Regions from separate parts of the Pseudoalteromonas sp. NEC-BIFX-2020_015 genome, predicted to be linked through region 1. Evidence: riboswitches for the same ligand, from Rfam matches in the RefSeq annotation. Region 1 holds a riboswitch; the other holds the start of a gene.
What was found. Region 1 has a riboswitch for lysine ahead of dapA (4-hydroxy-tetrahydrodipicolinate synthase). Riboswitches for the same ligand answer to the same signal wherever they lie in the genome.
Positions count from the first base shown of each region.

Region 2: another riboswitch for lysine. It lies ahead of lysC (lysine-sensitive aspartokinase 3); the one in region 1 lies ahead of dapA (4-hydroxy-tetrahydrodipicolinate synthase).

Region 1 is NZ_JABCJL010000027.1:40,513-43,932, forward strand. Features, by position in the region: gene HH219_RS17420 (2,3,4,5-tetrahydropyridine-2,6-dicarboxylate N-succinyltransferase) at 1-578, opposite strand, end outside; gene dapA (4-hydroxy-tetrahydrodipicolinate synthase) at 594-1,478, opposite strand; lysine riboswitch at 1,616-1,809, opposite strand; gene HH219_RS17430 (DNA-3-methyladenine glycosylase I) at 1,990-2,691, shown strand; gene HH219_RS17435 (protein adenylyltransferase SelO family protein) at 2,700-3,420, shown strand, end outside.
Region 2 is NZ_JABCJL010000007.1:130,526-133,945, reverse strand. Features, by position in the region: gene HH219_RS07355 (4'-phosphopantetheinyl transferase superfamily protein) at 1-278, shown strand, start outside; gene lysC (lysine-sensitive aspartokinase 3) at 255-1,658, opposite strand; lysine riboswitch at 1,736-1,908, opposite strand; gene nhaD (sodium:proton antiporter NhaD) at 2,024-3,271, opposite strand.

The sequences.
Region 1 (3,420 bases):
TTATCAAGCTGACGCTCATTTACGCAGTCATATACAGGGATAGTGGCTGATAAACGTACGCCAGGGGCAAGTACTGCGCCTTTTTTAACGACTACGCCTTCAACAATCACACAACCTGCGCCAATAAATGCGTCGTCTTCAATGACTACCGGGCTTGCGCCAATTGGCTCAAGTACGCCGCCTAATTGTACTGCAGCGCTTAAATGTACATTTTTACCTACTTGCGCACACGAACCAACCAAGGCGTGGCTATCAACCATAGTGCCTTCGTCAATAAATGCACCAATGTTTACATACGCTGGTGGCATGATAATCGTGCCTTTAGCAACATGTGCACCGCGGCGAACACTTGAGCCACCTGGTACCATACGCACACCATTTTCAGCAGTGAATTCTTGTGGTGCTAGGTTATGTTTATCTACAAAACCACCAGCGAATTCAGTATTAGTGCCGTTTTTAAACGCTTCTAAAATACCTTTTTTTACTTCAACGTTTGCATGCCATTGGCCGTTATCGTCTTGTGTTGCTGCGCGTACGGCGCCCGATTCTAAATTATTTAATAGTTCTAACCAGCTCATTATAAAAACCTGTATTTAATGCCAAGATAAAATGGTGTTATTTGCATTACTGATACAATCAGTTTGCGTTAACTCAAGGTGCGTTAAAGGTGGGCGCAAATACGGGCTAGTAATACGCCCTTGCAAATGCATCAATACTTTAACGGGAATAGGATTTGCCACGGCGAACAAGCTTTGAATCGCTTGTGACCAATCGGCAAATAAATTGGGGTGTTGGCCGCTAAGGCTACGTTTTACAAATTCATGGGTTTGTGTCGGCCACGCATTGGCTGCAACAGACACTAAACCTTTTGCACCCGCTTGGGCAAAGTAAGGCATAAGTGCGTCATCACCACTAAAAATAGCTAACTGTGGTGCGGCATTTCTAAAACCTTCAAACTTGGCGATGTCGCCACTGGCTTCTTTTAGCGCCCATAAATTTTTATGATTTTTTAAATTGCTAATTACGGCAGGTGGAATATCAACAGCGCTGCGCCCTGGGACGTTATAAAGCATGCATGGATGAACACAGGCATCGAGTAGGTTTTCAAACCAGTGGGTTTGACCAATCACGCCTGGCTTTGCGTAAAGAGGAGAGCCAAGTAAGTAGCCGTGAATAGGCAGTTTATTGCAGTATTCAACCCAAGCAATTTGTTGTTTGAGGTTCATACCGCCAACAGCAACCATAAGCGGTACGGTCGGATTTAATTGGCATACATGTTCAACAATGGCTTGTTGCTCTTTAAGCGTTAAGGCAAGGCCTTCGCCTGTGCTGCCAAGCAGTAAAATGCCGTTATTTGCTGCTTGCTGTTGCGCAACTAATTGATCAAGAATCGCATAGTCGACTTCGCCAGCGTCAGTAAAAGGCGTTACAAGTGCTGTCCATAAAGGATAGTTGTTTAAATCAAAATTGTTTTTCATCTACAACGAACTTATAGAGTGTTCGATGAGTATGCTGTGGGGTACGTGAAAGTGCGCCGCATCGTAGTCATTCGAACTAATATAATCCGAAGAGCGAATGGACTTAATATAATAGGGCGCAATGGCCTTATCATGCTAAGACCAGAAGCTCTCCACCAAAAAATTTAACAGCAGCGCTGTTATTGGTGACAGTCGCTGGGATTCAACCCAGTCGCCCGAAGTAACCCTTCACAAAAAGTGTTACTTCTCGGCGTTAATTCCCCTCACGTATGATCATTGGAGTGTGTGCTCCTCACATACGTTACCTGAATAACGCACCTCTTCTAGCCCACAGTGTAAGTTTCATTAAATAAAAAACTTACACCTTAAATAGGGGTAATGGCAGTGATTAAAGCATTTTAGCCGTCTAGGTGTCAAGTTGGCTTTTGAACGATCGCTTCGAGAGGGTGGTTACGTATTAATGTTTTTTTTCGTACACTAGCAAACAAAGTCGGTTTAAGGGTATTCAGTAATGGAAAAATTTCAGGAAATTTATCAGCGAGCAGCGCAGCGTAAAGGCAGTGAAGCGATGCTTGAGCAATTGCTTTACGCGCCGCTTTCTAATAAGCAACTAAAATGCTTGCCTGATGATGCATGGCTTGAAGAATTTACCCGTAAGGTATTTCAAAGCGGCTTTTATTGGTCGGTTATTAATAGTAAATGGACAGGCTTTAGAGAGGTTTTTTGGGACTTTAATATAGAAAAATTACTGATGATGCCACCTGATATGCTAGAGCAAAAAGCAACTGACGAACGTATTATTCGCAACTTTAAAAAAGTACAAACTATTCCAGAAAATGCATATATGATTCACGACGTTGCTCAGCAGCATGGCAGTTTTAGTCAGTTTGTGGCTGATTGGCCAAGTGACGATATAATTGGTTTGTGGGCGTATTTTAAAAAGCACGGTGCACGTTTAGGGGGTAACACAGGCCCGTACACACTGCGCGCATTAGGCAAAGATACCTTTTTGTTGTCGCGTGATGTTGAGGCTTATCTTCGTGGGCATAAAATTATTGATGGTGGTTTGCAAACTAAAAAATCACTAAATAGCGCACAACACTTTTTTAATGAATTACAGCAGCAAAGTGGCTTAAGCCTCCAAGTGCTGAGTTTATTAGTGGCATACAGCGTGGGTGATAACCGCGTTGGCATACAAACAACCGAAGCCTAAGGAATCCAATGAAACTTGTTAGTCGCTATACTCATATTGCAGAAGATTTTGCAGTCCCTGATTTACCTAGCCCTGTTGTTGCACCAACTTTATTACTTTGGAATGAGGCGGTAGCTAAACAGCTCGATATTCAAGTGAGTCCGTCAGAGCGCGCATCCATCTTTAGCGGAAATACCAGTAACAGCACTGTTGCGGCCGTTGCGTTGGGGTATTCAGGGCATCAATTTGGGCATTTTTCACCACGCTTAGGAGACGGCCGCGCGCATTTATTGGGTGCCGTATCTGATCAACATCAACAGCTGTGGGATATTCAGTTAAAAGGGTCCGGTGCTACGCCATTCTCTCGTGGTGGTGATGGGCGCTGTGCTATTGGCCCTGCGATACGTGAATACATTATGAGTGAAGCAATGCATGGCTTAAGTGTTCCGACTACACGCTGTTTAGCCGTGGTTGCCAGTGGAGAAACGGTTTATAGGCAACCACCACAGCAAGGTGCGATAGTAACGCGTGTTGCAAGTAGCCATATTAGAGTGGGGTCTTTTCAGTATTTAGCAACTCAAGGGGACGTGTCAGCGCTACAGGCATTAGCTGATAGTGCAATTGCGCGCCATTACCCTGAAATTCAATCCACAGGGTCAGATCGTTACTTAGCATTTTTAAAAGCTGTTATTGAAAAGCAAATCACTTTGGTCGTAAGTTGGATGCGGGTTGGTTTTATTCATGGCGTGA
Region 2 (3,420 bases), on a different contig from region 1:
CTGATGAAGTAAATTTAATAACGCAAAATCAACAACAAGGCGCTGAGCGATTTTTTAGAATATGGACCTTAAAAGAAGCACTCGCTAAAGCCACCAGCCAGCCGATTGCAAAATTACTGAGTCCCAATGTGTTTGATCAATTAACGCAGGCTCATTTGCGCGCTGTAAGCTGCCAATATAATGAGTTTGATGTGAGTGTAGTGAGTAATCAGAGCACTGACTGGCAGTGCTCTGTGGTAAATACTATCGACCAATTACGCGGCGTTTTGAACTTCTAATAAGCGGCTATGAATGGCTTGTACAACGCGATCCGATTCAGCTTGTTCTACCAAAAAGCATAAGTTGTGCTTACTAGCACCATGGCAAATTAAGCGAATATTAAAATCACTTAATACGTTCATTAAATTCATTTCGTGCTGACGTAATTGAATTTGTGAGCCAATCAGCGCCACTAGCGTTAAGTTGTTTTCTACCGAGACATGGCAAAACTCTGCTAATTTATCTAAACAGTCTTGATCAAGCTCAGGACGCGATGCATTTGGCGCGTTATCCAATGTAATAGCCACACTTATTTCTGACGTGGTAACTAAATCAACCGAGATGTTAAACTCGCTTAAAATCGTAAACACGCGCGCTAAAAAACCGCTGGCTAATAGCATTTCAGGGCTCTTAAGCGTAAGCAATAACTGGTTTTTACGCTGTGTAACTGCACGAATACCTGGCAATTGTGATTTTTCACGTTCAATCCACGTACCACCGCGCTCTGGTTCACGGCTCGAACCTACAAAGACGTTAATGTGACTACGGCTTGCTGGTAAAATAGTCGCAGGATGTAGCACTTTAGCGCCAAAAGTGGCCATTTCTGCCGCTTCATCAAAACTTAAGCGCGCAATCGGTGTTGCTTTGGCACATAAACGTGGATCAGTGCTAAATATACCTACCACGTCCGTCCAAATATGCACGCTTTTGGCGTTAATTGCTTCAGCTAATAATGCTGCACTGTAATCTGAACCGCCACGACCAAGAGTGGTCGTTTGGCCGTGTGCATCACTGCCTATAAAACCTTGCGTTACAATAACGTGCTCCGCTAATAGCGGGACCAAATGCTCTTTCGCAGCCGCAGCGGTGGCCGCTACATCTGGTGTTGCCTTTGAAAACTGGCTGTCTGTTTTTAATACTTGGCGCACATCAAAACGAATTGCGTTTAAACCATTCAAACGCAGCACTTGGGTAAATAAATACGACGATAAGCGTTCACCAAAACTCAGGAGTTCATCTTGTTGTTGTTTTGATTTAACGCCTTCACTGGCTAAAGCTTGAAACGCCTTAATAGTTTCGTCAAAGCCATGGGCTAAATCTGCATCAAGCGATAGCTCATTTAAAATGGCTTCTTGAATGGCTAACACGCCAGTGATGTTTTCTGCGCGCTCATCCGTTGAGATATCTTTTTTACACAATGCAACAAGGTGATTAGTGACACCTGCACTGGCACTTACAGCCACTACGCGTACATTGTTATCGGCTACAATAATTTCACTGCAACGGTTCATAGCGTCAAAGTTGGCCACACTGGTGCCGCCAAATTTTGCTACTACGTGATCTGTTTTTTGGTTTTGTGCTGACTGTTGCGCGTTATTAGCAGCTAATTGGGTATTCATGTCGTCTCCTTTTGTGGCATTCAAACCACGGTAATACAAGAAGAACTTGGCAAGGGGGTGCTCGATAAGAAAAGTCCACTGCCAGAAGCTCTCCACCTAATTTGGTGACAGTTTTGAGGATTCAGCCCCATAAACCGAAAAACCACTGTGACGTGCAGTTGTTTTCCTCGGCGAATATTTCCCTCCTTAATGGTCGTTGGCAGTCGTCGCCTCACATTAAGTACCTAAATACCGCACCTCTTCTGAATGTTAGATTAATTGCATTTTATAATTGCCAATTAAAATAACAAAGCCCACATAAAGTGGGCTTTGAAAGTTATCGTTTAGACGTCTAGCTGTCAAGTTGTTTTAATTAATAAAGGTCATTAAATAAAACTACCTGCTAAATATGAGCCCATATAACCGATTGTATACGCTATTAATAAATACAACGACATACGTAAATAACTTAAAAATGTGAGTGCTTTTACTTTACTCATCGCAATAATACCTGCCGCAGAGCCAATAATAAGCATTGAGCCGCCCACACCAGTTGCATACGTGAACGACAACCATTGTTGCGGACTCATGACTATTTCAGCTTTAAGCAGCGCAGCAGTCAGCGGAACGTTATCTACCGCAGCAGAGAGTATACCCATTAAGTAGTTTGCATACTCTGGTGCCATTAACTCATACAAATTCGTAAACTTGCTTAGCATACCCACTTCTTTTAGCGCACCAACAAGCAGTAGTACACCCACAAAAAACAGTAGCGTGTCGTATTCAATTTCACGAATGTAGTCGATGATTTTTTTGTTGACGTCTTTTTTGCGCATTAAAAATTGCGCCGTTAAAAACATTAACGATAAACCAAACAAGAACGTTAACAATGGAGGTACGTGATACATCACACTGAGTGTCAGCGTTGCAATAATCGTCGATAAGAAAATAACGGCAATGGTTATATCCGTTTTTTCAATTCGGCGATCTTCTTGCTTAGTAAACTGCACCGCACCGTTTAACCCAAATGACAGCATAACGGCCAATAAAGCAACACTAAATAATGCAGGGGCAATTAACAGTAGTAAATTTCCAATACTGACTTTACCATCAAGGAAAATCATCAAGGTTGTTACATCACCGGTAATTAACGACACACCACCAGAGTTAACACTGAAGATGATTAACGTTGCGTACTTAATCAGTTTTTTCGGGTCCAGTTTTAACGACATAACAACGGCCAATGAAATTAGCGTCGCGGTAATGTTGTCTGAAATCGACGAGAATAAAAATGAAAAGCCACCAATCAAGAACATTAACTTTCGCTCGCTAATCGAGCTTGGCATGATCTTGTGCACAATATTTTGGATAAAACCTTTAGAGTTTAAATAGGCAACAAAGGTCATTGCAGCCATTAAAAACAACCATAATGTGGCAATCTCTAAAATATTGTGGTCAAGTTGGTGTTGTACACTTTCGGGGGTTTGCCCGTTTAAAGGCGAGATAAATAAGATAATCCAGCATAAAGTACCAAAGAAAAGCGTGGTTTTGGCCTTGTTTACATGGATAATATCCTCTATAACGATGAGCACGAATGCAAGCGCTATCAGGGTTAGGATAATTGCAGTTACCATGGTGTTTGAACAACCTTTATAAAAATGTAAAAATTGTATACTAGGTGTCAGTAATCGACACGGCGCGCAGTCTAGCACCAAAGGCTGTGTAAAACTATTGCCAATTTAATATTATATAAGTAATTGCTGTGTCCAAATAACACAGGTAC